One region of the Ancylobacter sp. G4_0304 genome, then DNA from elsewhere that is predicted to be linked to it. Evidence: riboswitches for the same ligand, from Rfam matches in the RefSeq annotation. Region 1 holds a riboswitch; the other holds the start of a gene.
The links. Region 1 has a riboswitch for cobalamin ahead of metE (5-methyltetrahydropteroyltriglutamate--homocysteine S-methyltransferase). Riboswitches for the same ligand answer to the same signal wherever they lie in the genome.
Positions count from the first base shown of each region.

Region 2: it holds a riboswitch for cobalamin, as region 1 does, so the genes downstream of both, cobW (cobalamin biosynthesis protein CobW) here and metE (5-methyltetrahydropteroyltriglutamate--homocysteine S-methyltransferase) in region 1, are expected to answer to the same signal.

Region 1 is NZ_JAZDRM010000042.1:6,890-16,831, reverse strand. Features, by position in the region: gene VRZ77_RS19000 (HNH endonuclease) at 1-855, opposite strand, end outside; gene VRZ77_RS18995 (Fic family protein) at 1,064-2,167, shown strand; cobalamin riboswitch at 2,416-2,625, shown strand; gene metE (5-methyltetrahydropteroyltriglutamate--homocysteine S-methyltransferase) at 2,737-5,100, shown strand; gene VRZ77_RS18985 (acyl-CoA thioesterase) at 5,097-5,852, shown strand; gene VRZ77_RS18980 (ribonucleotide-diphosphate reductase subunit beta) at 5,898-7,013, opposite strand; gene VRZ77_RS18975 (ribonucleoside-diphosphate reductase subunit alpha) at 7,037-9,904, opposite strand.
Region 2 is NZ_JAZDRM010000013.1:52,973-74,375, forward strand. Features, by position in the region: gene cbiB (adenosylcobinamide-phosphate synthase CbiB) at 1-442, shown strand, start outside; gene VRZ77_RS09575 (phospholipid-binding protein) at 458-838, opposite strand; gene VRZ77_RS09580 (cobyric acid synthase) at 926-2,392, opposite strand; gene VRZ77_RS09585 (NINE protein) at 2,421-2,645, opposite strand; gene cobO (cob(I)yrinic acid a,c-diamide adenosyltransferase) at 2,991-3,605, opposite strand; gene cobU (bifunctional adenosylcobinamide kinase/adenosylcobinamide-phosphate guanylyltransferase) at 3,605-4,108, opposite strand; gene VRZ77_RS09600 (HupE/UreJ family protein) at 4,129-4,752, opposite strand; gene VRZ77_RS09605 (CbtA family protein) at 4,803-5,525, opposite strand; gene VRZ77_RS09610 (CbtB domain-containing protein) at 5,541-5,729, opposite strand; cobalamin riboswitch at 5,762-5,981, opposite strand; cobalamin riboswitch at 6,078-6,288, shown strand; gene cobW (cobalamin biosynthesis protein CobW) at 6,401-7,456, shown strand; gene cobN (cobaltochelatase subunit CobN) at 7,562-10,921, shown strand; gene cobG (precorrin-3B synthase) at 10,918-12,105, shown strand; gene VRZ77_RS09630 (precorrin-8X methylmutase) at 12,102-12,752, shown strand; gene VRZ77_RS09635 (precorrin-2 C(20)-methyltransferase) at 12,749-13,477, shown strand; gene VRZ77_RS09640 (precorrin-3B C(17)-methyltransferase) at 13,474-14,232, shown strand; gene VRZ77_RS09645 (cobalt-precorrin-6A reductase) at 14,202-15,035, opposite strand; gene cbiE (precorrin-6y C5,15-methyltransferase (decarboxylating) subunit CbiE) at 15,034-16,302, shown strand; gene VRZ77_RS09655 (cobalamin biosynthesis protein) at 16,299-16,685, shown strand; gene cobM (precorrin-4 C(11)-methyltransferase) at 16,682-17,440, shown strand; gene VRZ77_RS09665 (cobyrinate a,c-diamide synthase) at 17,553-18,866, shown strand; gene VRZ77_RS09670 (DUF423 domain-containing protein) at 18,871-19,242, shown strand; gene VRZ77_RS09675 (glycogen/starch/alpha-glucan phosphorylase) at 19,351-21,403, shown strand, end outside.

The DNA of each region.
Region 1 (9,942 bases):
ATGGGGCCGCTCGATCAGCCTGCGTGGCGCGATGGCGCGGCCGTCTTTGTTGATGAAGGCGCGCACGCCGTCGGGATCGTTGGTTTGGCGGGAAATGAGGATGTCCAGATCATCCGAGAGGCTGATCAGTCCGCGATCGAACATCCAGTGCGCCGTGCCCGACAACGCCAACCCGTTGCTGACGATGTCGGGGCCATTCGCTTCCACCGGGCGGATATGCGCGGCCGCCACCTCGGCGCGCCCGCCGCCATTGATCAGCTTGAGCCCGCTGATGGCACAGCGCTCGTCATAGGCGCGCAACACGACGCGCCGAAAAATGCGGTCGCGGACGATCCGGGAGGACAGAGTGTCGACGCGCTCGCGGGGCTGCTCGAACACGAATGGGGCCTGTTCTTCGTCAAAGCCTAAAAGGGACGCACCCGCGTCGACACGAGGCAGCAGCGGCTCGCTGTCATTCAGCCCGAGCGTGACGATCCGGTTGAAATCCTCCGGCGACAGCGGACGCACGGCGGCTTGCGCACGCCCCGACATGCGCCCGTGCGCGTTCAGCACACCGCGTTCGACCACACCATCAGCATCGGTGAACGGCACCGGGCTGGCAAAATCGAGATAGCTGCCCGGTTCGATGAGAGCGAGATACATGCCCGGAGCGGTGGGATCGGGAACGACGCGCTCGACCCTGGCAATCGCGAAATAGCCGCGGGTCTCCGCCACTTTCCGGGGTTCGTAATAGATGATCCAGTCGCCGACGCAGGCCTCGACGCGTCCCAGATATGGGCGCGGGAACTGATACCGCTCAGCCGGGCTATCGTCATAGATCGAGTCCGAGCGGTGAATGAAGACGCCGAATCCCATGTGCCATCCCTGGTGCCCACTCGATCGTATCGCAGATTGGAAAGCGTTCGGCAGCAGGTGGACCATTCACCCCTTGGTCGCGCGCGTCACGTTATCGGCCCGGTATCACGCTTTCAGTTCTCCTTCGCACTGCCGTGAGCGATAGGACGGCTATCTATCAATCACACATCCTCTATTATGTGAGCTATAGTGGGAGACTTTATCGCTCATGGTGTGGAACTGGACGCAGCACGGCTGGCCGCATTTTGCCTATGATCCGGTTGCCCTCGAACCGTTGGAGCGGCGGTTCCTGCTGCTCACCGGCGAGGTGATCGGCGCAGTCCGGCATGTCAGCGAGGGCGAGCGCGACCTGCTGCGGATCGAACTCCTCAGCGACGAGGCGGTCAAGACCAGCGCGATTGAAGGAGAGACGCTAGATCGCCTCAGCGTGCAATCCTCCCTGCGCCGTCAGCTCGGCCTCGACACCGACAATCGCAATGTGAAGCCAAAGGAACGCGGCATCGCGGAGATGATGGTCGATCTCTACCGGAGCTGGGCGGATCCCCTCGACGCCGATACTCTGTTCCGCTGGCACCGCATGCTGATGGCGGATAGCCGGCATCTGGAAACGATCGGCGGCTACCGCCGCCATGAAGACGCGATGCAGATTGTGTCCGGCCGCCAGGATCGGCCGACGGTGCATTTCGAGGCGCCGCCATCCTCTCGGGTGCCGGACGAGATGGCCGCATATCTCGCCTGGTTCAATGGCTCGGCCCCGGACGGTGGAACGCCCTTGCCAGCACTCACCCGGGCCGGGATCGGACATCTCTATTTCGAGAGCATCCATCCCTTCGAGGATGGCAACGGCCGCATCGGCCGAACCCTCGCTGAAAAATCCCTCGCCCAAAACATCGGGCAACCGACCCTGATCGCGCTCGCCCACACCATCGAGCAGCATCGCAAGGCCTATTACGATCAGCTCGAGGTCCATCAGCGGACGCTCGATGTCACGGGCTGGCTGGTCTATTTTGCGGAAACGATCATCGCGGCCCAGCAGACGACGCTCGGCCGCGTCGCCTTCCACATCGCCAAGGCGCATTTTTACGACCGCTTCCGCTACATGATGAACGAACGGCAGGAGAAGGTGATCGCCCGCCTGTTCCGTGAGGGCCCCGGTGGCTTCACGGGCGGCCTGAGCGCGGAGAACTACCTCGCCATCACCGGCACCTCACGCCCCACCGCCACGCGCGACCTGCATGACCTGGTCGAGAAGGGCGCTCTGACGCGAACCGGAGAGCGCCGATATACCCGTTACTACCTGAACCTGCCGTAAAGCGGTGACCGGGCAGCATGTGGCGCAACCGTTGGAGCTCTTTCGGAAGCCCTCGGCGAGGGATCCCCTTGAACCTGCAGCATGCGCCAATTGCGGACTCGGAACAAGCCGCCGACAACGGACTCTGCCGCGCCAAGGGTTCGTAAGCTGGTTGAGAGGGGCGCTGTCGACAACAATCGAAGCAACCCAGGCCATATGCCGACATAAAGATGTCTTTATGTCTCGATTGACAATCGCTGCTGGCGCGCTCATCCTGGCGTTGTCATGGTTCTCTGGCCTCCGCCGGAGCTAAGAGGGAAGCCGGTGAGTCTCTCGGGACAATGCCGGCGCTGCCCCCGCAACTGTAAGCGGCGAGTCTGTCGTCCATTCCGCGTCACTGGAGCGAGAGCTCCGGGAAGGCCGGGCGATAAGGCGGTGACCCGCGAGCCAGGAGACCTGCCCTGACAACATAATCGTCCCTGGGCGGGGTGTCCCGGTGGTGCGTTCGCGCGTCCGCCGGTGCCTCGCGCCCGTGGCAGCGCCTCGCGTCCGCTCGGCCTTTGCCCCCAATTCTGATTGGGGTTAGCCGAATGAACTTTCCTTATTCCGTCGGCTCTGTGCCGGTTTCCACCCTCGGTACGCCGCGCATCGGTCCGCGCCGCGAACTGAAAAGCGCGCTTGAAAGCTACTGGTCCGGCAAGAGCAATACGCCAGCGTTGCTGGAGGCGGCCGCGCGCCTGCGTGCCGCCAATTGGGCACGGCAGAAGGCGCAGGGTGTCACCAATATCCCCTCCAACGATTTCTCGCTCTACGACCATGTGCTCGACACGGCGGTGATGGTGGGGGCGATCCCGCCCGGCTATGGCTGGACCGGCGGGCCGGCGCCGCTCGACACCTATTTCGCCATGGCGCGCGGCGCCCAGGGTGGGGAGGCGACGTGCACCCATGGTCATTCGCACGACCAGCGACATGGGGTGCCGGCGCTGGAAATGACCAAGTGGTTCGACACCAACTATCACTACATGGTGCCGGAATTCACCCGCGGGCAGCGCTTCTCCCTGACGTCGGCCAAGCCGGTCGACGAGTACCGTGAGGCCAAGGCGCTGGGCTATGAGACGCGCCCCGTGCTGCTGGGCCCCGTCACCTTCCTGAAGCTGGGCAAGGCGAAGGAACCGGGGCTCGATCCGCTCAGCCTGCTCGGCGAGTTGCTGCCGGTCTATGTCGAGGTGCTGCGCCGGCTCTCTGCCCATGGCGCGGAGTGGGTCCAGATCGATGAGCCCTGCCTCGTCACGGATCTCGACGACGCCGCCCGCGCCGCGCTCAAGGAGGCCTATGGCTTTTTCGCCCATGCGCTGCCCCGGCTGAAGATCATGCTCACCAGCTATTTCGGCCGACTGGGCGACAATCTCGACACCGCGCTTTCCCTGCCGGTCGCTGGGCTGCATCTCGATCTGGTGCGAGGCTCCGAGCAACTGCGTGAGGTGTCGGACAAGGCGCGGGCGGGGCTCGTGCTGTCGCTCGGCGTCATTGACGGGCGCAATGTCTGGCGCGCCAACCTGCCGAGGCTTCTCGACACGCTGGAACCGTTCGTGCGCAAGCGCGGCACCGACCATGTCGAGATCGCCCCGTCCTGCTCACTGCTGCATGTGCCGATCGACCTCGAACAGGAGACCGGGCTCGATCCCGACGTGAAGAGCTGGCTCGCCTTCTCGGTGCAGAAGATGGACGAGCTCTCCACGCTGGCGAAGGCGCTGGCCGGTGGGCGCGAGGTGGTGCTCGACAAGCTCGCCGCCTCTGCCAGAGCCGCCGAGGCCCGCAAGATCTCGACCAAGGTACATGATGCCGCCGTCGCCGCGCGCCTTTCGGCGGTCACACCGGCGGATGCGCGCCGTGCCAGCCCGTTCGCCCACCGCGCCGAACGGCAGCGTGCCCGTCTCGGCCTGCCGCTCTACCCCACAACGACCATCGGCTCCTTCCCGCAGACGCCCGACGTGCGCAAGGCCCGCGCCGCCCACGGCAAGGGCGAACTGAGCGACGCCGCCTATGAGGCCTTCCTCAAGGAGGAGACCGCCCGCACCATTCGCTGGCAGGAAGAGATCGGGCTCGATGTGCTCGTGCATGGCGAGTTCGAGCGCAACGACATGGTGCAGTATTTCGGCGAGCAGCTCTCGGGCTTCGCCTTCACCCGGCATGGTTGGGTGCAGAGCTACGGCTCGCGCTATGTCCGCCCGCCCATCCTGTTCGGCGATGTCTCGCGCCCCGCGCCGATGACCGTCGAGTGGTGGCGTTTTGCGCAGGGCTGCACCGACCGGCCGATGAAGGGCATGCTGACCGGCCCGGTGACGATCCTCAACTGGTCCTTCGTGCGCGACGACGTGCCCCGTAGCCTCGCCTGCCGGCAGATCGCGCTCGCCATCCGCGACGAGGTGGTCGACCTGGAAGCCGCCGGCGCGGCGATGATCCAGATCGACGAGGCGGCGATCCGCGAGGGCCTGCCGCTGCGCCGGGCCGAGTGGGACGCCTATCTCGACTGGGCGGTGGAGAGCTTTCGGCTGTGCGCCTCGGGCGTGCGGGACGAGACGCAGATCCACACCCATATGTGCTACTCGGAGTTCAACGACATCATCGCCGCCATCGCGGCCATGGATGCCGATGTGATCTCCATCGAGACTTCGCGCTCGAAGATGGAGCTGCTCGACGCCTTCGTCGACTATCGCTACCCCAACGAGATCGGGCCGGGGGTCTACGACATCCACTCGCCGCGCGTGCCGCCGGTCGAGGAGATGGTCGAACTGCTGGAGCGGGCGGCGCAACGGCTCGCGGCAGCGCAGATCTGGGTCAATCCCGATTGCGGGCTGAAGACGAGGCAATGGGTGGAGGTGCGCCCGGCGCTGGTCAACATGGTGGCGGCGGCGCATCGCCTGCGCGGCGAACTCGCGCGGGCTGCCGAATGAGCGGGACAGCGGCTGCGGGGACGACGCGCCTGATCGACATCGTCTTTCCCGGCGCCACCAACCATCACGGCACCCTCTTCGGGGGTGCCGGCCTCGCTCTCATGGACCGGGTCGCCTTCATCGCGGCGGCCCGGTACGCACGAGCCGACTTCGTCACGGCGTCGTGCGAGCGGATCGACTTCGCGGCACCCGCACAGCTTGGCGACATCGTCGAACTGACCGGACGGGTCATCCGCGTCGGCCGCCGTTCGCTCGGTGTCGAGGTCGATATGGTGGCCGAAGCACCGCTCGCCGGCGCGCGGCGACGTTGCACGGTGGGGGTGTTCAACATGGTGGCGGTCGAGACGCCCGCTACCATGCCGCCGGTGTCTGAAGCGGTGGAAGACGGCCCGGATGTTCTCCGCATGGCCGATCTCGTGATGCCGGGTGAGACCAGCCACTATGGCAGCCTCTATGGCGGCAGCGCGCTGGCCTTCATGGCAAAGGGGGCGTTTGTGGTGGCGACGCGGCATTCGCGCCGCGCCGTGGTCATGGCCGCGGCTCCGGCGGTCGAGTTCGCACGCGAGATCCGGCCGGGCGCCATCATCGAGGTGGAGGCGCGGCTGACACGCGCAGGGCGCAGCTCAATGATCGTCGAGACCAAGCTCTTGGCGGAAGACCTCGGCACCGGCGAGCGCCACCCCTGCGGCACCGGCAGCTTTGTCATGGTGGCGGTCGACGAGGCGCACCGGCCGGTCGCACTGGCCCCGTGACCTTGTGATGCCGGCGCAGGCGAATGCGCCGGCATCATCCCCTGTTCAATCCCAGGCCAGCGCGCCGCCGTTCTGGTATTCGATCACGCGGGTCTCGAAGAAGTTCTTCTCTTTCTTCAGGTCCATCGCCTCGCTCATCCACGGAAACGGGTTCTCGGCTTCCGCGAACACCGGCGCGAGACCGAGCTGGGCGCAGCGGCGGTTGGCGATGAAGTGCATGTACTGATCGCACAAGGTCGCGTTCAGCCCGAGGAAGCCCCTCGGCATGGTGTCCCGGCCATAGGCGGCTTCCAGCTCGGCAGCATCCTTCAGCATGCCCCGCACCTCGTCCTGGAAGGCGGGCGTCCACAGATGCGGGTTCTCGTGCCGGATCTGGTTGATCACGTCGATGCCGAAATTCAGGTGGATGCTCTCGTCGCGCAGGATGTACTGGTACTGCTCGGCGATGCCGACCATCTTGTTGCGCCGGCCGAGCGAGAGGATCTGCGCAAAGCCGGTGTAGAACCACATGCCCTCGAACACGACATAGAACGCCACCAGATCACGCAGGAACTGCTGGTCCGCGGCCGGCGTGCCGGTGGCGAAGGCGGGGTCGTCGAGGCTCTGCGTGTGCTTCAGCGCCCAGGCCGCCTTGTCGGTGATCGAGGGCACCTCCCGGTACATGTTGAACAGTTCGCCCTCGTCGAGCCCCAGGCTTTCCACGATGTACTGGAAGGTGTGGGTGTGCACCGCCTCTTCAAAAGCCTGCCGCAGCAGATATTGCCGGCATTCCGGGTTGGTGAGGTGGCGGTAGATGGCGAGCACGATGTTGTTCGCCACCAGCGATTCCGAGGCGGCGAAGAAGCCGAGATTGCGCTTCAGCATGCGGCGCTCATCCTCGGTAAGGCCATCACGTGACTTCCACAGCGCGATGTCGGCCTGCATGGAGACCTCGGTCGGCATCCAGTGATTGTTGCAGCCGGAGAGGTACTTCTCCCACGCCCATTTATATCTCAGCGGGAGAAGCTGGTTCACGTCAGCGCGCGCATTGATCATGCGCTTTTCATCCACCGTGACGCGGGGGGCGCCGCGTTCGATCACGCCGAGCCCCGTCGCATCGGCGGCGGGCGGCACGAAGGCGGGGCGAAGCGTGGCAGGCTTGGTTTCGGACCAGTCGAGCATATGCATGTGTCCTTCTTCGCTGCTCACTGGCAGGCTTCGCAGTCGGGATCGTTGATGGAGCACGCGTTGCCGAAGATGGTTTCCGGCACCCGGATCGGCGCAGCGGAAACGACGGCCGAGACCGCATTGAGCTTGCCGTCGGTACCCTTGAGCGTCGATTTCTCGACATGGGTGGCCGAGCGCGAGCGCAGGTAATAGGTCGTCTTCAGCCCGCGCTTCCACGCCAAACGATAGGTCTCGTCGAGCTTCCGGCCCGAGGGGTTGGCAACGTAGAGATTGAGCGACTGCGCCTGGTCGATCCATTTCTGCCGGCGCGCTGCCGCCTCGATCAGCCAGGACGCATCGACCTCGAAGGCGGTGGCGTAGAGCGTCTTGAGATCGTCGGGGATGCGGTCGATCTGACCAACGCTGCCGTCGTAATATTTCAGGTCCGAGACCATCACCTCGTCCCACAGGCCGCGTGCCTTGAGGTCGCGGACGAGGAACTCGTTCACCACGGTGAAGTCGCCGGACATGTTCGATTTGACGAAGAGGTTCTGGTAGGCCGGCTCGATCGACTGCGACACGCCGCAGATGTTGGAGATGGTGGCGGTCGGGGCGATGGCCATGGTGTTGGAGTTGCGCATGCCGATCGTCGTCACCCGCTCCCTCAGCCCCTGCCAGTCGAGCGTGGTCGAGCGGTCGAGATCCATCGAACCGCGTGCGTCGGCGACCATTTCCACGGAATCGATCGGCAGGATGCCCTTTGACCACAGCGACCCGTCGAAGCTCGGATAGCGTCCGCGCTCGGCGGCGAGATCGCAGGACGAGGCGATGGCATGGAAGCTCACCGCCTCCATGCTCTCGTCGGCGAAGCGCACCGCATCCTCCGAGCCGTAGGGAATACGCAGGACCTGCAGCGCGTCCTGGAAGCCCATGATGCCCAGCCCGACCGGGCGGTGGCGCAGGTTCGAGCGGCGCGCTTCCGGGATGGTGTAGAAGTTGATGTCGATGACGTTGTCGAGCATGCGCATCGCCGTCTTAACGGTGCGCGCCAGCCGCTCATGGTCGAGCCCGCCCGCGCTGACATGGGCGAGCAGGTTGACCGAGCCGAGATTGCACACCGCCACTTCGTCATGCGCCGTGTTGAGCGTGATCTCGGTGCACAGGTTCGAGGAATGCACCACGCCGACATGCTGCTGCGGCGAGCGCAGGTTGCAGGGGTCCTTGAAGGTGACCCAGGGATGGCCGGTCTCGAAAAGCATGGTCAGCATGCGCCGCCACAGATCGAGCGCGCGAAGCTGCTTCGACACCTTCATTTCGCCGCGTGCGGCTTTCGCCTCATAGGTCTCATAGGCGGTCTTGAAGGCGGGGCCGTAGAGGTCATGCAGGTCCGGCGTCTCGTCGGGCGAGAACAGCGTCCACGGTCCGTCTTCCTCGATCCGCTGCATGAACAGGTCCGGCACCCAGTTGCAGGTGTTCATGTCGTGGGTGCGCCGGCGGTCGTCGCCGGTGTTCTTGCGCAGGTCGAGGAATTCCTCGATGTCGACGTGCCAGGTCTCGAGATAGGCGCAGACCGCGCCCTTGCGCTTGCCGCCCTGGTTGACCGCGATCGCCGTGTCGTTCGCCACTTTGAGGAACGGCACCACGCCCTGGCTTTCGCCATTGGTGCCCTTGATGTGGGCGCCGAGGCCGCGCACCCGCGTCCAGTCATTGCCGAGCCCGCCGGCATATTTGGACAACAGGGCGTTGTCCTTCACCGATTTGAAGATGCCGTCGAGATCGTCCGGCACCGTTGTGAGGAAGCAGGAGGAAAGCTGCGGGCGCAGCGTGCCGGCATTGAACAGGGTCGGCGTCGAAGCCATGAAGTCGAACGAGGACAGCAGGCGATAGAACTCGATGGCGCGGCCCTCGCGATCAACCTCTCGCAGGGCGAGGCCCATGGCGACGCGCATGAAGAAGGCCTGCGGCAGCTCGAAGCGGGTGCCGCGCGCGTGCAGGAAATAGCGGTCATAGAGCGTCTGCAGGCCGAGATAGTCGAATTGCAGGTCGCGCTCGGGCAGCAGCGCATCCGCGATGCGGGTCAGGTCGAAGCGGCCCAGTTCCGGGTCGATCAGCTCTTCCTCGATGCCGCGGGCGAGATAGGCGGCGAAATACTCGCCATAGCGTGCCGCCATCTCGCCCTGCGTCGCCTGCTCCGGACGGCCGGACAGGAAGGTGAGCGCCTCGCGCCGCAGCTTGTCGAGCAGCAGCCGGGCGGACACCTTTGCATAGTTCGGCTCGCGTTCGATCAGGGTGCGGGCGGCGAGGATGGGGGCAAGCGCGAGTTCGTCCACGCTGATGCCGTCATAGAGGTTGCGGCGTGTCTCTGCGAGGACGGCATCGCTTGAGACATCGGCGAGGCCGGCGGTCGACTCGGCGATCAGCGTGGCGAGCCGGGCCTCGTTGAGCGGCACCAGCGCGCCGTCGGACCCCTTCATCCGCAGGGCGGAGGCGGTCCCCGCCATCGGCTTGGCAGCCGCCCGCTCACGGGCGCGCTCTGCGCGGTAGAGCACATAGGCGCGGGCGACCTTGTGGTGTTCGCCGCGCATCAGGGCCAGTTCGACCTGATCCTGTACGTCCTCGATGTGGAAGGTGCGGCCGGCATCGGCGCGGCGGCTCAGGCCGGCGACGATCTGGCCAGTGAGTTCGGCGACGATGTCGTGCACACGGCGCGAGGCGGCGGCGGAGGAGCCCTCAACGGCGAGAAAGGCCTTGGTGAGGGCGATCGCGATCTTCGCGGGATCGAAGGGCGTCACCGCGCCATTGCGGCGGATGAGCTGGTAACCCGGCGTGCTGGCCTCGCCCGCGCCAGCCGAGGGGGGAAGAACAGGCGGTTCGGCGACCGGCGCGACGTGATGAAGGAGAGACATCGGCAAACCCCAATCAGGATTGGGGGCAAAGGCCGAGC
Region 2 (21,403 bases), on a different contig from region 1:
GGTGAACACCGCCGACAGCATGATCGGCCATCGCAACCGGCGCTATCTGGAGTTCGGCTGGGCCTCGGCCCGGTTCGATGATCTGGTCAACCTGCCGGCGGCGCGGCTCGCCGGCGCGCTGATCGTCGCGGCCGCCGTGATGGTGCCGGGCGCCTCGCCGGCCAATGCCGCGCGCGCGATCCGGCGCGACGCCCGCCGCCACCGCTCGCCCAATGCCGGCTGGCCGGAGGCGGCAATGGCCGGCGCGCTTGGGCTCGCGCTCGCCGGGCCGCGCCATTATGGCGGCCAACTTTCGGTGGACGGCTATATGGGCGAGGGCGGCCGGCGCGACTGCACCTCCGCCGACATCCGCCGTGCGCTGAAGCTCTACCGGGTGGCGGATACCTTGCTGGTCGCGCTCGCCGTTGCCGGGGCGGCGGCCTTCACGCTCGCGGCGTGGTGAGGGCGCGGCGGGCGCTTATTCCGGGAAGCGCCGCTGCGCCGTCGCTTCGCCCAGCGTCTTGCCGTCGGCGCCGATCGCCAGGATCGACCAGCGATAGGTATGCGAGCCGGAGGGCGGGGAGGGGCCGACCCAGGTACTGTTGAGCGCGCCGCAGGCAATGGTGCCCTTGCCGGACCAGGCGACCTCGCCGCCGCCATGGCGGAAGGACGGCACGTTGAGGTCGGTCATCTTGAGGCGAATTTTCGCGGTGCCCTTCGGCACGTCCTTCAGGACGAAATCGGGCGAGCCGCTGCACCATTTGAAGCTCGCCTGAAAGGCGAAGGCGGGAGAGGCGACGGCGAGCAGGAGCCCCGCGGCAAGGACGGTGGACCCCAGGCGAGACAGGCTGCGAGTCATGAGGATGTACCGTGTTGAGGACACAACCAACGGTATCATGATGGCTGTCGTCCGCAAGGTGCCGCGCCGGCGAAAGCGGCCGTCTTTTCACGCCGCGCGCGCGAGGCCCAGCAGCCGGTCGAGGTCGATGTGCGCGGCGAGGTGGGCGGCCAGCGCGTCGAGCGTCTCATCCACCTGCGCCTCGTAATTCAGCGCGCTCGGTCCGGCGCCGAGGCGGGCGAGCCAGGTGCCGCGCTGGCGGTCGTCGCTGAACAGGCCGTGCAGATAGGTGCCGGCAATGCGGCCGTCAGGGGAGAGCGCGCCTTCCGCGCCTTCTCCATCGATCTGCGCGAACGGGCGAGCGCGGCCGGGGCCGGTGGTCACGCCCATATGCATTTCATAGCCGGAGAACGGTACCTCATCCTGCGTGCGGCCGGTGACGGCGACGAGGCGCTTATCGCCGGCAAGCACGGTGTCGACCTCCAGAAGCCCGAGGCCGGCAACGGTGCCGGGCGGGCCTTCCACGCCGTCCGGGTCGGACAGGGTGCGGCCGAGCATCTGGTAGCCGCCGCACAGGCCGAGCACCCGCCCCCCACGCCGGACATGGGCGAGCAGATCGATGTCCCAGCCGGCGCGCCTGAGATCGGCAAGATCGGCCATGGTGGATTTCGAGCCGGGCAGGATCACGAGGTCGGCGTCGCCCGGCAGCGCCGTGCCGGCGCGGATGCGCAGCACCTCGACCATGGGTTCGGCGTCGAGCGGGTCGAGATCGTCGAAATTGGCGATGCGCGGCAGGATGGGCACGACGATGCGCAGCCGCGCGCCGGGTTTCGCCGGGCGAGGGCCGTCGAGCCCCAGCGCATCCTCGGCCGGCAGCCGCGCCGCTTGCGGGAAGAACGGGATGAGGCCGAGCGCGTCCCAGTCGGTGCGGGTCCCAATCTCATCCATGCCGCTGGAAAACAGCGCGGGATCGCCGCGAAAGCGGTTGACGAGGAAGCCCTTGATCATTGCCGCATCGTCCGGAGGCAGCACAGCTTTCGTGCCGACAAGACTGGCGATCACGCCGCCGCGGTCGATGTCGCCAATGAGAATCACCGGCACATTCGCCGCGCGGGCAAAGCCCATATTAGCGATGTCCGCCGCGCGCAGGTTGATTTCCGAGGCCGAGCCCGCGCCCTCGACAAGCACGAGGTCGGCCTCGCTGCGCAGCCGGGCGAAGCTCTCCAGTACCGGGGCGAGGAGGGCGGGCTTGAGCCTCTGGTAGTCGGCCGCCGTCGCGGTGCCGTGGACGCGGCCCTGCACAATCAACTGCGCGCCGACATCGCTCTGCGGCTTCAGCAACACCGGGTTCATATGCACGGAAGGGGGAATGCGCGCGGCGCGGGCCTGCAGCGCCTGAGCCCGGCCGATCTCGCCGCCGTCCGGCGTCACGGCTGCATTGTTGGACATGTTCTGTGGCTTGAACGGGCGCACCTTCAGCCCGCGATTGGCGAAGGCGCGGGCGAGGCCGGCGACGATCAGCGATTTGCCAACATCCGAGCCGGTGCCCTGAAACATCAGCGCGAGGGCGCTCATCGCGAACCCTCGCGCTGGAGACGTGCGCTCAGCCCTGCCGGGCTTCGAGATAGTCGACGCGGCGTTCCAGATTGGCCTCGCGGACCATGCCGGGGATCAGGAACAGGTCGATGATCTGCCCGATGCCGAGCAGGCCGACGGTCAGCAGCCAGAGCGCGCCGGTCCAGTAGCGTCCCGTGTAGAAGCGATGGATGCCGCAGACGCCGATCAGGCCGAACAGCCAGAAAAGATAGGCGACGGGGGTGGAACGCATCGAAGCGTTTCTCCATGAACAAGCCACGCCGCAACAGCCGGCGTCCCCCATAAAATAGGCATGCTGTCCCCAAATTTAAGATCCGCTGGGGAAGCTTATTTTTATACATTAATATATTGACTTTTAAGAGAAAATGTGTTATGCGCCGGCTAGTACCCATCTGGGGCGCCCGCGCCCCAGATGGGTACTAGCCGGACAACGATCTTCCAAACCTTTGATTTTAAAACGATTTTTGTCTTTTGTCAATTTTCTGCGCCGGTTCATGGTCCGTGTCCTCGATGCCCTATTAATAGAGATAATTATACGTCTTTTTCTTGGATAAGTCAATGAAAATAAAGGGTAATTTCAGAATTCGATGCCCTGCTGCGCCTTCACGCCCGCGCTGAAATGATGCTTCACCATCGCCATCTCGGTGACGAGATCGGCCGCTTCCACCAGCGCCGGCTTGGCGTTGCGGCCGGTGACGATGACATGGAGGTTCGGCCGACGCGCGCTGAGCGTCGCGATCACCTCGTCGAGCGGCAGGTAGTCGTAGCGCAGGGCGATGTTCAATTCGTCGAGGATGACGAGGCCGATCGCGGGGTCGGCCATCAGCTCGCACGCCTTGTCCCAGGCGCGGGCGGCGCTCGCTTTGTCGCGGGCGAGGTCCTGCGTCTCCCAGGTGAAGCCCTCGCCCATCGAATACCAGCGCACGCGCGGGCCAAAGCTCTCCAGCGCGTCGCGCTCGGCGGAATGCCAGGCGCCCTTGATGAACTGCACCACCCCGACCGAGCCGCCATGGCCGAGCACCCGCAGGGCAAGACCGAAAGCGGCGGTGGACTTGCCCTTGCCGGGGCCGGTGTGGACGATCAGCAGGCCCTTCTCGATCGTCTTCGAGGCGACCTCGGCGTCCTGCACCTGCTTGCGCTTGGCCATCTTGGCGCGGTGGCGCTCGGCCTCGGCTTCCGAGAGTTCGCTCATCATTTCACCTTCATAGGCAGGCCGGCGACCATGAAGATCACGGTATCGGCCTTTGCTGCCACCATCTGGTTCAGCCGGCCCTGGGCATCGCGGAAGCGCCGGGCCAGCGCGTTGTCCGGCACGATGCCGAGCCCGACCTCGTTCGACACGACGAAGCTCGGCCCCGCACGTCGTGCAAGCCGATCGGCCAGCGCCGCGCTTTCCGCAGCGACATCGGCCTCGGCCAGCATGCGGTTCGACAGCCAGAGGGTGAGGCAGTCGAGCAGCAGCACGGCGTCGGCGGGGACCTCGTCCAGGGTGCGGCAGAGGTCGTGTGGCGCGTCATGAGTCACCCAGCCCGCGCCGCGCCGGGAACGGTGGAGCGCGATGCGCTCCACCATCTCGTCATCATAGGCCTGCGCCGTGGCGATGTAGTGCCACGGCGCGCCCAAGCCTTCGGCCAGTGCCTCGGCATGCGAACTCTTGCCGGAGCGGGCGCCGCCGAGGACGAGGGTGAGGGCCACCGCGCGAACGCCTTCGCCGCTCAGCCCGGAACCACCTGTCCGACCAACGCGGCAAAGCCGATGCCGGCCACCGCGGCGCCGGCAAGGCGCGGGGCGAGGGCCGAGAAGGCGCGCCCGGCCACCACCGCCACCCCGATGGCGAGGGTGGACTGGATAATCACCAGGCCGGCCAGATAGGCATAAAGCGGGGTGGGCTCGGCACCGACGATGGATTCGCCATAGGCGTAGCCATGGAACAGGCCGGCCACGGCGAACAGCGCCAGCCACGCGCCCGTGGCGACGCGAACGCCTCCCGCCAGCAACACGCCCGCCAGCAGCACGGATGCGGCGATGACAAGCTCGGCCGCCGGCAGGTCGACCAGCGCCAGATGCAGGCCGACACCCGCCGCGGAAGCCGCGACGAACGCGACCGGCATCCAGAGCGGCATGGCGCCGACGGCCGTGGCGACGCCGACCGCGACCAGGAAGGCGAGATGATCGACCCCGATCACCGGATGGGCGAGACCGGAAATGAAGCCCTCGGCAAAGGTCGAGGGCATGGCGCCGTCCATGGCGTGATGAGCGGCGGCGGGGGTGGCGGCAAGCGCGAGCGCGGCCGGAACCGCCGCCAGAAGCGCAAGCATGCGCGAATACGAAGACGTCATTGTCATCATCCTATGGCCCGCCTTTGCCGGCAGGCCGGAGAGGGAAAGGGTTACGCCGCCCGCTGGGCGAGGCGCGGACGCAGCCAGCCGGCGAGGCCGCCCAGCAGCACCCAGAACACGAAGCTCGCCACGATGCTCGCCACCACGAAGCTGTGGTGCAGCGATTCCGGGATCGGGCTGTCATGGCTGTCGGGCTGCGGCGCGCCGATGGCGTGCGGCGCCACGATCAGCGCGACGCCCAGCACCGCCAGAAGCGGCGTGCGGCCGAAGGCGATCAGCGCCAGCCCGGCGGCGGTGGCCGCCGCCGTTCCCACCCACCAGACCTGCCGCGCGGCAAGGTCGGCGGCGGGCATGGCGGGCAGCTCCGGGGGCAGGCCGAGCCCGGGCGCGAGGGTGAACACGGCGAAGCCGGCAAGCCCCCACAGCACGCCCTGATGCCAGCCCTTGAGCCCGCCGGCAATCTCGCTCGCGGACACCAGCAGCAGCGCGAAGCCGAAGCCGGTAAGCACGGTGAAGATCACCGTGAGCCCATTGCGCTCGAAGCCGTCGGCCGGGGCCCATTCGTCCGCGCCGTGGGAATGCTCGTGCGCGGCGGTGCCGGGGGCGTGCTCATGCGCGGTCGTTTGCGCCGGCGCTTCTTCACCCGCAGGCTCGAAAGTCTCCGCCTGAAGAATCAGCGGAACGGTGGTGAAGAGGTGAAGCCCCGCGCCGGCAAGGCCGGTGCCGATGCCGGAAAGCGCGGCGACGAACAGAATCGTCCTGAAGACAGACATGGAACGTCCCCCGGTTCAGTGGCAGGGGAAGGCGTTCGCGTGGCGCACGTCATGCGTCGCATTATGCGCGGCGCTGACATGGGAGAAGCCCACGCCGCCGAGAACGACAACGCCGAGCAGGGCGGCGAAGGTGATCTGGATCGCGCGGGAGGCCGGGGATTCGGCGGAAAGGCTGGGGGCGGACGTGGTCCGTTCGGTCGTCATGACAGGCTCCTTTGGCCCTCCACCCGAGGGCCAGTGCGGGTTGCGTCGTCGGCCGGTCTCCTGGCTCGCGGGTCCTCGCCCGTTCCCCGCCTTCCCGGCGCCAAGGCGCCAGTGGCATGTGGAGTGGGCTCGCCGCTTACAGTTGCGGGGGCAGCCGCGGATTCGGCATCCCTCGAAGACCGAGCAATGCCCCACCGCGTTCCCGTCTTGCGTCCCGTGTGGATCACGGGAACCGACGACAGGGCGCGACTATAGCCGCCGTCGCCCCGCCTGCAAATGGAAGATGTGGCGGCATTGGGGCACATCGGCGTTGCGCGGCGCCGCGTTGACATTCCAGCCCTGCGCTCCTTAAGTGCGGCGACCGACGGTTCCTTCCTGCCAGGGAGGGATGAAAAGGGAATGCGGTGAGGGGGCCTTGCGAGAGGCGCCCGATTCCGCGGCTGCCCCCGCAACTGTAAGCGGCGAGCCCGTGCCACAAGTCCACTGGAGCGATCCGGGAAGGCGGCATGAGGGCTGTGACCCGCGAGCCAGGAGACCTGCCGTCGGTTCGGTCCTCATGCCGGCGGGGTGCCCGGCATCGGAGAGCCCCGCGTTTTTGCGCGGGCTCGCGCGGAATGGCTCCGCGGCCGGCGCATCCCGTTCCGCCCTTATGGCCCTCGTGGAGACGCCGCATGACCGCCGCCGCAACCCTTTCAAAGGTGCCGTGCACCATCGTCACCGGCTTTCTCGGCTCGGGAAAGACCACGCTGATCCGCCATGTGATGGAAAACGCCAAGGGCCGCCGCCTCGCGGTGATCGTCAACGAGTTCGGCGATGTCGGCATCGACGGCGAAATCCTCAAGGGCTGCGGCGTCGAGGCCTGCCCGGAGGAGAACATCGTCGAGCTGGCCAATGGCTGCATTTGCTGCACGGTGGCGGATGATTTCGTGCCCGCGCTTGACGCCATCCTCGCACTGAGCCCGAAGGTCGATCACATCCTGATCGAGACCTCGGGCCTCGCTCTGCCCAAGCCGCTGGTGCAGGCGTTCCACTGGCCGGCGATCAAGAGCCGCGTCACGGTGGACGGCGTGGTGGCGGTGGTGGACGGCGACGCGCTCGCCTCCGGCCGGGTGGCGCACGACCACGACGCGCTGGCCGAACAGCGCGCGACCGAGGTGGTGCTCGACCATGACGACCCGATCGAGGAGGTGTTCGACGATCAGATCGCCTGCGCCGACCTCGTGGTGATGACCAAGGCCGACCTGATCGACGCCGATGGCGCCGTGCGCGCCCGTGCCGCGCTCGATGCCGAACTGCCGGCGGGCGTGCGGGTGGTGAGCGTGACGCAGGGCCGGCTCGATCCCGCCGTGCTGCTGGGCCTCGGCGTGGGGACCGAGGACGATATCGAGAACCGCAAGACCCACCATGACGACGAACTCGACCACGACCACGACGATTTCGACAGCTTCGTCGTCGACGTGCCGGAAATCGCCGACCCGGCGGAATTTTCCGCCCGCGTCGCCCGCGCGGCGAGCGAGGCCGATGTGCTGCGGGTGAAGGGTTTTCTCGCGGTGGCGGGCAAGCCGATGCGGCTGCTGGTGCAGGCGGTGGGCCCCCGCGTGGCGCACCAGTTCGACCGCCCGTGGGGCGCCGAGCCCCGCGCCGGCCGGCTGGTGGCCATCGGGCTGAAGGGGCTCGACCGCGCGAGGGTCGAGGCCATTCTCGCCGGGCAACCGGAAACGGTCTGAGCGGCAGGGCGGCGATCGCGCGGAAATCGGACCGCGCGGACATTACCCTGCGGGCGATCCCGGCTCTCGCTAGGCTCGGCCAGGACGAGCGGATGAAACAGGCTCATGCACATTCTCGCCACCACCAGCGCTTCGCTCGACGATCTCGCCGAGCCGGTGGACCTCGCCCAGACGCCGGGCGAGATGGTGGTGGTGTCGTTCACCGACAGTGATCTGGGGGCAATGGCCGCCGCCTATGAAGGCGAGAGCGACAAGCTGCCGAGCCTGCGCCTCGCCAGCCTGCGCGATCTCAAGCACCCGATGTCGGTCGACCTCTGGATCGACCGCGTGGCCGCCCATGCGCGCCTTATCGTGGTGCGCCTGCTCGGCGGGCTGGACTGGTGGCGCTATGGCGTCGACCGGCTGAGCGCGCTGGCGCGCGAGAAAGGCATCGCGCTCGCCGTGCTGCCGGGGGAGGATCGCGACGATCCGCGCCTCGGCGAAGCCTCGACCCTGCCGGTCGAGGAACTGGCCGCGCTGCTGGGCTATTTCCGCGCCGGCGGTCCGGCGAACATGCGCGCCCTGCTGCACCGTATGGCGGGCCATGCCGGGGTGGTGCTGGACGCGCAGCCGCCGCAGCCAGTGCCGCTGGCGGGGTTTTATACGTGGAAGGGCGGCCCCTCACCCCGCCCGCTCCACGACGGGGATATCCGTCCCGTCATCCCCGTCATCTTCTATCGATCCATGTGGCTCGCCGGCGATACCGCGCCGGTCGATGCGCTGTGTGTGGAGCTGGCGGCGCGGGGCCTCGAACCCTGCCCGATCTTCGTCGCCAGCCTGAAGGAGCCGTCCTCCATCGCCTTCCTGCGCGAGGCGCTCACGGCGCGAAAGCCGGCCGTGATCCTGACACTGACCGCCTTCGCCGCCGCCGAGCCTGGGGAGGCCACCGTGCTCGACGCGCCGGGGGTGCCGGTGCTGCAGGCGGTGGTGGCGACCACGCGGCGCGAGGCGTGGCGCGAGGGCGCGCGCGGGCTGACCGGCGCGGACCTTGCCATGCATGTCGTGCTGCCCGAGCTCGACGGGCGCGTCCTCGCTGGCGCGCTCTCGTTCAAGGCGCCGGCGGAGCGTGAGAGCGTGCCCGGCTTCGCGGCGCTGGTGAACCGCGCGGAGCCGGACCGGGTGGCGCAGGTTGCTGACCGGGTGGCGGCGCTGGCGCGCCTTGCCGCGCTTCCTGCCGCCGAAAAACGGATAACGGTTCTCATGCCGGAATATGCCGGCGCACCGGGCCGTACCGGCTGGGCGGTGGGGCTCGACGTGCCGGCGAGCGTGCGGGCGCTGCTCGATGATCTGCGCGCGGCGGGCTATCGCGTCGAGGGCGCGCCTTCGGACGAGCGGCATTTGCTGGAGATTTTGGGCGGGCGCGCCCTTACCCAATCCTCTCGGGCGTTCCCGGGTGAACGGGTCGGCGATGTGCGCCCAGTGGATGCCTCTCCCTCGGTTCACCCCGCCGCGACGCTCGACCTCGCCGCTTACCATGCGCGCCTTGCGGCACTGCCCGACGAGGCGCGTGCCTCGCTCCACGCGGCATGGGGCGCGCCGGAGGACGACCCGGATCTCATCGGCGGCGCCTTCCGGTTCTGCGCCCGTGCCTTCGGCAACGTCACCGTGGCCATCGCGCCCGATCGCGGCAGTTATGCGGAGCGGCGGGCGCAGTATCACGACCCCGCGCTGCCGCCGCGCCATGGTCTTGTCGCCTTCGGTTTCTGGCTTCAGGACCACGCCGACGCGCTGGTGCATATGGGGGCTCATGGCACGCTGGAATGGCTGCCGGGCAAGCAGGCCGCGCTGACCGGCGCGTGCTGGCCCGAGCTGGTTCTGGGCCGCCTGCCGGTCGCCTATCCGTTCATCGTCTCCAATCCCGGCGAGGCCGCGCAGGCCAAGCGCCGCATCGCCGCCGTGACGCTCGGCCATCTGCCGCCGCCGCTCACGGAGGCCGCGCTTGCCGGCGAGGCGCAGGAGCTGGAGCGGCTGGTCGATGAATACGCGCAGGCCGAGGGGCTCGACCCGCGCCGTCGCGAGAAGCTGGCGCGGCTGATCGTGGAAGAGGCCCAGCGCACAGGATTTGCCCGCGACGCCGGGCTGGAGGGCCAGCCCGAGACCAATGAGGCGCTGCGCCGGATCGATGCCTTTCTGTGCGACCTCAAGGATTTGCGGCTCAAGGACGGCTTTCACGTCTATGGGCGCGGCCCCTGCGGCGCGGCCGAGCGTGACGGGCTGCTGGCCGCGCTGGCCGGACGCCGCGTCCCGCCGGGCCCGGCCGGTGCGCCGGGGCGCGGGCGATCCGATGTGATGCCGACCGGCCGCAACCTCTACGCCAGCGACCCGCGCGCGCTGCCCACCCCGACCGCCATGGACCTTGGCCGGCTGGGCGCGGACGAGGTGCTGCGCGCCTATATGCAAGCCCATGGCGACTGGCCGCGCGCCCTGGTGCTCGATTTGTGGGGCAGCGCGACGCTGCGCACCGGCGGAGAGGAGATCGCGCAGGGGCTGGCGCTGATCGGCGCCCGGCCTGTCTGGGACCCGGCGACCGGCCGGGTGACCGGCGTCGAGGTGCTGCCCTGCGCGGTGCTGGGGCGCCCGCGCATCGATGTCACCTTCCGCATCTCCGGCCTGTTCCGCGATTTGTTCCCGGCGCAGATCGCGCTGCTCGACGCCGCGCTGCGCGCAGTGGCGCGGCGGGACGAGAGCGCGGAGGAGAACCCGCTGGCGGCGGCCGGCGAGGACGCGCCGCGCATCTTCGGCACCGCGCCGGGCGCCTATGGCGCGGGGCTCGACATGCTGGAGGCCGACGCCTCACGCGAGGCGGTGGGCGATGCCTATCTCGCCAGCGCCTCCCACGCCTATGGCGGCGCGGAAGGGGAGGCGCGGCCGGTGCCCGGCGCGTTCGTCGCGCGGGTGGCGGCGGCGGACCTTCTGGTGCACGGCGCCGACGACCCCGGCCGCGACCTGCTGGAGGGCGATGGCGACCTCGCCTTCATCGGCGGCTTCGCGGCGGCGGCTTCAAAGCTCGGCCGGCTCCCGGACCTCGTGGTGCTCGACACCGCCGATCCCGCCCGCCCTAAGGCCCGGCCACTGGAGCAGGCTCTGGCGCGGATCGTGCGCGGGCGGGTTCATCCGCGTTACATCGCGGGTCTCACGCGCCACGGCCCGCGCGGTGCGGCGGAAATGGCGGAGACGGTCGACCGGCTGGTTGGCTTCGCGCAGGTGACGCGCGCCGTGCCCTCCCATCTTATCGAGCTGGTGCACGACGCCTATGTCGCCGACGAGGCGGTGCGCGCCTTCCTTGCGCAGTCCTCGCCCGAGGCGGCGCGCTTCATCGCCGCGCGGCTGGAGGAGGCCCGTCGCGGCGGGCTCTGGCATCCGCGCCGCAATGATGCGGCCTTCCATGGCGAGGCGCTGCGGGCGGCGGCGGGGAGCGCGGGATGACGGCTTCCCTGCGCCGAGGCGCCTGCCCGAGCCTGCCCGAGCCGATGAAGACCGGCGACGGGCTGCTGGCCCGCCTCGTCCCCGCCGAACCGCTCACCCCGGCAAAGCTTGCCGGCCTCGCCCGGCTGGCGCGCGAACTGGGCAATGGAGTGGTGGAAGTGACCGCGCGCGGCAAGTTGCAGCTCCGCGGCCTCACCCCGGAAACCGCGCCGCGTCTTCCCGCCGCCATCGCGGCGCTCGGCATCGCGGTGCGGCCGGGGCTGGCGGTGGAAGTTCCAGCGCTGGCGGGACGGGCGCTGGACGCCGCCTTCGACCCCCGCCCGCTGGCCCGCGCGATCGAGAGCGGCGCTGCGCCTTGCGCTCCGGAGCTGGCGCCGAAAGTCTCGGTGGTGGTGGATAGCGGCGGCGCGCTCAACCTCTCGGCGCTCTCCGCCGATCTCGCGCTGACGGTCGGCGACGAGCCGGGATCGGTGCGGCTGGTGCTCGCCGGCCAGCCGATCGGCACCCTACCCGAGGCGGAGGCCGCCGATATGGCGGTCGCGCTGCTGGCGCGCCTCGCCATGCGCGGCCCGGCGGCCCGGATGGCCGAGCTGATGCGCGAGGAGCTCCAGATCGAACCGCAGGACGCGGCGCCAGTCCAAACCGCCGAGCCGGTCGGGCTTCACCCGCTGCGCGAGGGCGGGGTGGCACTAGGCCTCGCACTGGCTTTCGGCCATGGCCAGGCGGATGCGCTGGAGCGGCTTGCCGCTTACGCCGAAGCCGAGGGCGTGGCCGGCATCGAGCCGGCCGCTGGGCGGGCGCTGCTGCTATCAAGCCTGAGCGCGGACGCCGCCGCCCGGCTGTGCGAGCAGGCGCACGGGCTCGGTTTCATCACCAATCCGGCCGATCCGCGCCGCGCCGTCTTCGCCTGCGCCGGCCGGCCCGCCTGCGGCGCCGCAACGCTGGAAACCCGGCCGCTGGCGCTCGCGCTCGCCCCACTCATGCGGGGGCGCACCCTGCATGTGTCGGGCTGTCCCAAGGGCTGCGCGCATCCCGCGCCCACCGCTTTCACCATCGTGGGGCTGGACGAAGGGGCCGGGATCGTGGTCGAAGGCTCCGCGCGCGCCGCACCCGCCGGGATCGTGCCGGTGGCAGAGTTGCGCGCGAGGATGGAATCCATGCTGGCCGCAGAGGGGCAGGAATGACGGCGACCGACGGTTCCGCGCCGTTCGACTATGTCCGCGACGGCACCGCGATCTATGAGCGCTCCTTCGCCATCATCCGCGCGGAGGCCGAGCTCGGCCGCTTCACGCCCGAGGAGGCCGATGTCGCGGTGCGCATGATCCATGCCTGCGGGCTGGTGGAAGCTGCCGCCGCCATCGACTTCGCGCCCGGCGCCGTTCGGGCGGGCCGCCGCGCGCTCGCCGCTGGCGCGCCGATCCTGTGCGATGCGCAGATGGTGGCCCACGGCATTACCCGCGCCCGGCTCCCTGCCGGCAATGAGGTGATCTGCACGCTGAACGACCCGGCCGTGCCGGAGCTTGCCGCGCGGCTCGGCACCACGCGCTCGGCGGCGGCGCTGGAACTGTGGCGCGACCGACTGGAGGGCGCGGTGGTTGCCATCGGCAATGCCCCGACCGCGCTGTTCCATTTGCTGGAAATGCTCGATGCCGGGGCGCCGAAGCCGGCGGTGATTCTCGGCATTCCCGTCGGCTTTGTCGGCGCGGCGGAATCCAAGGACGCGCTGGCGGCCGGCGATCACGGCGTGCCGTGGATCGTGGTGCGCGGGCGGCTCGGCGGCAGCGCGATGACGGCGGCCGCGGTCAACGCACTGGCGAGGCCCGGCATATGAATTCCGGCCATCTGATCGGTGTCGGCGTGGGACCGGGCGACCCGGAGCTGATGACGCTCAAGGCGGTGCGGGCGCTCCAGCACGCCGATGTGGTCGCCTATTTCTCCAAGCTCGGCAATGCCAGCCACGCGCGCGCCATCGCTCACACCCATTTCCGCGCCGGCATCGAGGAACTGCCGCTTGGCTATCCCGTGACCACCGAGATGCCGAAGGACGAGACGCCCTATCGCGCGGCGATCGACGCCTTCTACGAGCAGGCCGCGCAGGTGGTCGCGGGCCATCTCGACGCCGGACGCACCGTGGCGGTGCTCTCCGAGGGCGATCCGCTGTTTTACGGCTCCTATATGCACCTGCATGTGCGGCTGGCCCATCGCTACCCCACGGACGTGATTGCCGGGGTCACCGGTATGTCCGGCTGCTGGTCGCAGGCCGGCACGCCGATCACGCAGGGCGACGACGTGCTGAGCGTGCTGCCCGGCACACTCTCGGAAGACGCGCTCACCGAGCGGCTTGCCGGAACCGATGCGGCGGTCATCATGAAGGTCGGGCGCAACCTGCCGAAGATCCGCCGCGCGCTGGCCCGCGCCGGCCGGCTGGATCGGGCGCTCTATGTCGAGCGCGGCACCATGACAGGGGGCCACCATGTCCCGCTGGCGACGCGACCGGAGGAGCCCGCGCCCTATTTCGCCATTGTGCTGGTGCCCGGCTGGGAGAAGAAGCGGTGAGTGGAACTCTCTATGTGGTCGGCCTCGGGCCGGGCGATCAGCGCTTCCTCATTCCCGAGGCGGCGGACGCGCTGGCGCTGGCCGAGGCGGTCTATGGCTATGGCCCCTATGTCGAGCGCGTGCCGGCGCGCGAGGGGCAGGCGCGCCATGCCTCGGACAACCGTGTCGAGCTGGAGCGCGCGCAGGACGCGCTGGCCCATGCCGCCTCGGGTGCCCGCGTCGCCATGGTCTCGGGCGGCGATCCCGGCGTGTTCGCCATGGCGGCCGCAGTGATCGAGGCGATTGAACAGGGGCCGGAAAGCTGGCGGCAGATCGAACTGCTGATCGTGCCGGGCATCACCGCCATGCTGGCGGTCGCGGCCAAGGCCGGCGCGCCGCTGGGGCACGATTTCTGCGCGATTTCGCTGTCGGACAATCTGAAGCCGTGGGAGGTGATCGAGAAGCGCCTCCGGCTCGCGGCGCAGGCGGGGTTCGCCATGGCGTTCTACAACCCGGTCTCCAAGGCGCGCCCGCACCAGCTCGACACCGCTTTCGACATTCTGCGCGAGGAGCTGCCTTCGAGCGTGCCGGTGATCTTCGGCCGCGCGGTGGGGCGGCCGGACGAGCGGCTGCGCGTCGCCCCGCTCGCCCATGCGCGCGGGCACATGGCGGACATGGCGACCTGCATCATCGTCGGCTCGATCGAAACCCGAATCGTGGAACGGCCGGGCAAGCGGGCGCTGGTCTATACGCCGCGCCGGGCGGTAGATGCATGAGATCGGGATGCATGAGGGCGCGGCTGCCGGCGCTCCAGCCAGGCCAGCGCGTCCTCGATGGTCGCGACGCTCTCCACCGCCGGCCGCGCCGGGCGGGCGAGCATGATCACCTCGATGCCGAGCGCGCGGGCGGCGGCGATCTTGGCATAGGTCTCCGGTCCGCCGCTGTTCTTGGCGAGCACGGCGTCGATGCGGTGGCCGGTGAGCAGGTCGCGCTCGTCCGGTTCCGCGAAGGGGCCGCGCGCTTCGATGTATGCGGCGGAGGGCAGGGCGAGGCGGGGCTCGACCGGATCGATGCTGCGGATCAGGTAATGGTGCTGCGGGGCGCTCTCCAGAGCCTGCACCTCGTTGCGGCCCAGCGCAGCGAACACACGGCGCGGGGCGGCTCCCAGAGCGGTCAGCGCCTCCGCGAGGCTTGCCGCTTCGCGCCAGATGTCGTCGGGTTGCGGCTTCCAGGGTGCGCGGGCCAGCGCCAGCAGGGGAACGCCCGCGATCTGCGCGGCTTCCGCGACATGGGCCGACATGATGGCGGCGAAAGGGTGGGTGGCATCGATCACGGCATCGATGCGCTCGGCTTCGAGATAGGCGACAAGTCCCTCCACCCCGCCAAAGCCGCCGGTGCGCGTCGGCAAGGCGAGCGCCAGCGGGTTGCGCGTGCGGCCGGCAAGCGACACGCTGGCCTCGAATGCGGGCCGGGCCGCCAGCGCCTCGGCGAGGCGACGCGCTTCGCCCGTGCCGCCCAGAACCAGCACGCGCAGCCGCGCGTTCGAGCCTGAAGGCGTGTCGATGTCGGAAGCCGCCATGCCGGACTGTGATCCTCTCGCGCAAGGCGTCGAGCCTGTAGCAGGCCGGCGCTGGTTGTCCATCGTCGGCATCGGCGAGGACGGGCTCGCGGGGCTGTCGCCGGCCGCGCGGGCGCTGATCGAGCGGGCCGGTATCGTCTTCGGCGGCGCCCGCCATCTGGCGCTGGCCGGCGAGGCTGTGCGCGGGCGGGCCGTCGCGTGGGCCAGCCCATTCGAGGAGGGCGTGCGCGAGGTGCTGGCGGCGCGCGGAAAACATGTCTGCGTGCTGGCCTCCGGTGACCCGTTCCTCCATGGCGTCGGCTCGGTGCTGGCGCGCCATGTGCCGGCGGAAGAGATGCAGGTGGTACCGGCTCCGTCCGCCTTCAGCCTTGCCGCCTCGCGGCTCGGCTGGGCGCTACCCGATATCACCTGCCTGTCCGTCCATGGCCGACCGCTCGATCTCATCCGCCCGCATCTGCATCACGGCCGCCGGCTGCTGGTGCTGACCTCGGATGCCGACGGCCCGCGGGCGCTGGCGGCGCTGGTGACGGCGGCGGGGTTCGGCGGCTCGCGGCTTCATGTGCTGGAAGCGCTGGGCGGCGCGCGGGAGCGGGTGCGCGGCGTCGCGGCGGAGGCCTTCGACCTCGCGGACATCAACCCGCTGAACGTGGTCGGCCTTGAGGTCGAGGCGGGAGAGGGCGCCCGGCTCATCGCGCTGACGCCCGGCCTGCCGGACGAGCTGTTCGAGAATGACGGCCAGCTCACCAAGCGCGAGATAAGGGCGACGACGCTCGCTGCGCTGGCGCCGCGCCGGGGCGAGCTGCTGTGGGACATCGGCGCCGGGGCGGGCTCGGTCGCGATTGAATGGATGCTCGCCGATCCCTCGCTGAGGGCTATCGCGATCGAGGAACGCGAAGCGCGCGCCGCCCGTATCGCCCGCAATGCCGGCGCGCTCGGTGTCCCCGGCCTCGTGCTGGTGCAGGGCACCGCACCGTCGGCGCTGGCCGGGCTACCGGCGCCGGACGCGATCTTTATCGGCGGCGGCGCGAGCGAGGCGGGTGTGATGGACGCCGCGCTCGACGCGCTGAAGCCCGGCGGGCGGCTGGTGGTGAACGCGGTGACGCTGGAGACCGAAGCGCTCCTGCTGGCGCGCCATGCCGCGCTCGGCGGCGAACTGATCCGCATCGCGGTTTCCCGCGCCGCACCTGTCGCGAACATGACCGGCTGGCGCCCCGCCATGCCGGTGACGCAGTGGAGCTGGGTGAAGCCGACGGGGACGGCGCGATGATCGTGGCCGGGGTCGGCAGCCGTCGCGGCGTGACCGCGCAGGAGGTCTGCGCGGCGGTGCGCGGCGCCATGGAGCGCCATGGCGTCAAGCTCCACGAAATTTCGCTGATGGCGACCCCGGCGCAGAAGGGCAGCGAAGCCGGCATCATGCGCGCGGCGCTCGATCTCGGCCTTTTGCTGGTGATGGTGCCGCAATCGCAGATGGAAGCCGCCGGCACGCGCGTGCTCTCCCATTCCGAACGGGTGGTGGCGCTGATGGGGGTGCCCTCGGTGGCGGAGGCCGCCGCGCTTGCCGCCGCCGGGCGGCGCTCCACCCTGATCGGTCCGCGCTTCGTGCTCGGCCCCGTGACCTGCGCGCTGGCGCGTGAGGCGGAGGCATCATGACCGTGCATTTCATCGGCGCCGGTCCCGGCGCGGCCGACCTCATCACCCTGCGTGGGCGGGACCTGATCGCGCGCTGCCCGGTGTGCCTTTATGCCGGCTCGATCGTGCCTCGCGAGATGCTGGACTGGTGCCCGCCGGGTGCCCGTCTCGTCGACACCGCGCCGCTGTCGCTGGACGAGATCGAGGCGGAGTTTCGCGCTGCCGATGCCGCCGGGCTTGATGTGGCGCGGCTGCAGTCGGGCGACCTGTCGATCTATTCGGCGGTGGCCGAGCAGATCCGGCGGCTGGAGCGCGCCGGCATCGCCTATACGCTCACCCCCGGCGTGCCGGCCTTCGCGGCGGCGAGCGCGCTGCTGGGGCGCGAACTGACCGTGCCGGGCGTCGCGCAGAGCGTGGTGCTGACCCGCGTCTCCGGACGCGCCTCCGCCATGCCGCCGCGCGAGACGCTGGAGGCCTTCGGCCGCACCGGGGCGACGCTCGTCCTTCACCTCGCCATCCATGCGCTCAGCGAGGCGGTGCGCGAGCTGGCGCCGCTGTACGGCGCCGACTGCCCGGTCGCCGTGGTGGTGGAGGCGACGCGCCCGGCGGAGCGGGTGATCGCCGGCACGCTCGGCGACATCGAGGACCGCGTCGCCGCCGAGCCGGTGGAGCGCATGGCGCTGATCCTGGTCGGCCCGGCGCTGGCGGCGGACGGATTCCGCGAGAGCGCGCTTTACGACGCCCATTACCAGCGCCGGTTTAGGGGGCGCGAATGAGCGCGCGCCTTCGTCGACGGGTGATTTCTTCCTTCTCCCCGAGGAGGAGAGGGGGCATGGCGCGCCATGCTGAGGCCAGCGCATCAGGAATCGCGCAATGAGTCCCCGCGGCCTGACTTCCCAAGGCTTCATCATCGCCGCGCCGCGCTCGGGCTCCGGCAAGACCACGGTGACGCTCGGCGTCGTGGCGGCGCTGGTACGGCGAGGCCTGCGCGTGCGGGCGGTGAAGTCCGGGCCGGACTATATTGATCCCGCCTTCCACGCCGCCGCCAGCGGCCTGCCGGGGCTCAATCTCGACAGCTTCGCCATGGCGCCGGAACTGGTCGATGCGCTGGCGGGCGACGCGGCGCGCGAGGTGGACCTCGTGATCATCGAAGCGTCGATGGGCCTGTTCGACGGCATTGCCGGCGAACCGGGGCGCAGCGGGGCTGCCGCCGATCTTGCCGCGCGGCTGAAGTTGCCCGTGGTGCTGGTGCTCGACATTTCCGGCCAGTCGCAATCGGCCGCCGCCGTGGTGCGCGGCTTTGCCGGCCACGATCCCGGCGTGCGAATTGCGGGCGTTGTGCTCAACAAGGTGGCAAGCGAACGCCATCGGGTGCAGGCGAGCGAGGCGATCGCTGCGATCGGTATTCCGGTCGTGGGCGCGATCCCGCGCGATGCAGCGGTGAGCCTGCCCGAGCGCCATCTCGGCCTGGTGCAGGCCGCCGAGCATCCCGCCTTGGCGGAGCATTTCGATCGGCTGGCGCAGATGGCGCAGGCGCATATCGACCTCGACGCGCTGCTGGCGCTTGGTGCGCCCGTGGCCGCGCGCGTGTCCGCGCCGGTGCCGCTGCCCCCGCCCGGCCAGCGGATCGCGCTCGCCAGCGACGTCGCCTTCAGCTTCACCTACCCTCATGTGGTGGAGGGCTGGCGGCGTGCCGGGGCGGAGATCGTGCCATTCTCCCCGCTTGCCGACGAGGCGCCGCGTAGCGATTGCGATGCCTGCTGGCTGCCGGGTGGCTATCCCGAGCTCCATGCCGGCCGGCTGGCGGGCGCCGCGCGATTCCGCGACGGGGTGCGGGCGTTCGCCGCGGCCGGTGGCATGGTTCATGGAGAATGCGGGGGCTTCATGCTGCTTGGCGAGGCGCTGGAAGATGCCGATGGCCAGACCCACGCGATGCTCGGCCTGCTCGGCCATGCCACCAGCTTCCGCAAGCGCCGGCTCAATCTCGGCTATCGCCGTGCGGTGACGCTGGCGGCCTCCGGCATCGGTCCGGCGGGGCTGCCCCTGCGCGGCCACGAATTCCATTATGCCAGCGTCACACAGGCGGGCGACGATGCGCCGCTGGTCGCGCTGAGCGACGGGCAGGGTAAACCGATGGGCGAGGCGGGCGGCCGGCGCGGGCCGGTCTCCGGCGCGTTCTTCCACCTCATCGCCACGGAGTGAGCCAATGACCCTGTTCCGCCGCCTGATCGTCCTTCTCGCGGGCTTGTTCGGCATGGCCGGGGTCGCCGCCGCCGCCGCCGGCGCCCATGCCTTTTCCGACCCCGCTTTGACGACCGCTGCCACTTTCCTCATGATCGGCGCCTGCGCGCTGGCCGCGACCGCCGCGCTCGCCATCGCGCAGGGGCCGGGCTGGTCCTTCGCCGACGTGTCCGGCGGGATGATCGCGCTGGGCACGGCGCTGTTCAGCGGCGCGCTGGCCGGCCGTGTCGTGTGGAACGTGGTGATTTTTCCCATGGCGGCGCCGACGGGCGGTACTATTCTGATGGCCGGATGGCTGGTGCTGGCGCTGGCCGCGTTCAGGAGGCGGAGCGGCTGACGGCAAGTTGGCCAAAAGGTTGCATAAGGGAAACCGATATCCGCCGATGGGGGCCCGCGCCGATGGCGCCGGTCCGACGGGCCATCGCTTAGGGAGCAGATGCTGCACATGACAGTCGAGGTCGAGGAAAAGATGCTGGACAAGCCGGAGACCCTCTCGCGCGCGATCGCCGACGGCGACGATGTGGCGAAGTTCCGCGCCCAGGTGATTTCCAAGCTCACCTATGCGGTGGGCAAGAATCCGGCGGCGGCGAGCGACCGTGACTGGTTCCTCGCCACGGCCTTCGCCACCCGCGACCGCATCGTCGACCGCTGGATCACCTCGACGCGGCAGACCTATTCGGAAGGCCGCAAGCGCGTCTACTACCTCTCGCTGGAATTCCTGATCGGCCGGCTGCTGTTTGATGCGCTGACCAATCTCGAACTGCTCGACACGGTGCGCGCCGCGCTCGGCGATCTCGGCGTCGATCTCGACCGGCTGCGCCAGGTCGAGCCGGACGCGGCGCTGGGCAATGGCGGCCTTGGCCGTCTCGCCGCCTGCTTCATGGAAAGCATGGCCACGCTCTCCATCGCCGCCTATGGCTACGGCATCCGCTACGATCACGGCCTGTTCCGGCAGGTGGTGAAGAACGGCTGGCAGCAGGAATATCCCGAGGACTGGCTGTCCTTCGGCAATCCGTGGGAATTCGAGCGCCCCGAGGTCTATTACGATATCGGTTTTGGCGGCTCGGTCGAGGCGGTGCCCGCCGGCGGCGACCGCAAGAAGCAGGTCTGGCATCCGGCCGAGACCGTGGAGGCGGTGGCCTACGACACGCCGATCGTCGGCTGGCGCGGCAAGCACGTGAACACGCTGCGCCTATGGTCGGCCCGCGCCGCCGACCCGCTGCGGCTCGACGCCTTCAACCAGGGCGACCATGTCGGCGCGCTGGTAAACCAGGTGAAGGCCGAGGCGATCTCCAAGGTGCTCTACCCGAGCGACGCCACCCCGGCGGGGCAGGAGCTGCGGCTGCGGCAGGAATATTTCTTCACCGCCGCCTCGCTGCACGACCTGATGCGCCGCCACATCGACAGCTTCGGCGACGTGCGCTCGTTGCCCGACAAGGTGTCGATCCAGCTCAACGACACCCACCCGTCGATCGCCGTGGCGGAGCTGATGCGCCTGCTGGTGGATGAGCACGACATCGCCTGGGACGAGGCGTTCGACATCACCACCCGCACCATCTCCTACACCAACCACACCCTGCTGCCCGAGGCGCTGGAGACGTGGCCGGTGCCGCTGATGGAGCGCGTGCTGCCTCGCCACATGCAGATCATCTACCTGCTGAACGCCAAGCACCTCGAAAAGGTGCGCGCCCAGTTCCCCGACGATGACGGCCTGCTCTCGGCCGTGTCGCTGATCCAGGAGGACCATGGCCGACGCGTGCGCATGGGCAACCTCGCCTTCCTCGGCTCGCACTCGATCAACGGCGTGGCCGCGCTGCATTCCGACCTGATGAAGGTGACGGTCTTCAAGGATTTCTACCGCATCTTCCCGGAGCGGATGAACAACAAGACCAACGGCATCACCTTCCGCCGCTGGCTCATGCAGTCCAATCCCGGCCTGACAAAGCTGCTGGTCGAGGTGTGCGGGCCGGAAGTGCTGGACGATCCCGCCCAGCTGAAGAAGCTGGAGCCGCTGGCCGGCGACAGCGCGCTGCACGACCGGCTGGCGGCGGTGCGCCGGCAGAACAAGGTGGCGCTCGCCCGCATCATCCGCGACCGGCTCGACATCAAGGTCAATCCCGGCGCGCTGTTCGACGTGCAGATCAAGCGCATCCACGAATATAAGCGCCAGCTGCTCAACGTGCTGGAGACCATCGCGCTCTACGATGCCATGCGCGCCAACCCGGCCCGCAACTGGGCGCCGCGAGTGAAGATTTTCTCCGGCAAGGCGGCGGCCAGCTATCACATGGCCAAGCTGATCATCAAGCTGGCCAATGACGTGGCGAAAGTGGTGAACGACGATCCCACCGTGCGCGACCTGCTGAAGGTCGTGTTCCTGCCGAACTACAACGTCTCGCTCGCCGAGAGCATCATCCCGGCGGCGGACCTCTCCGAGCAGATTTCCACCGCCGGCATGGAAGCCTCCGGCACCGGCAACATGAAGATGGCGCTGAACGGCG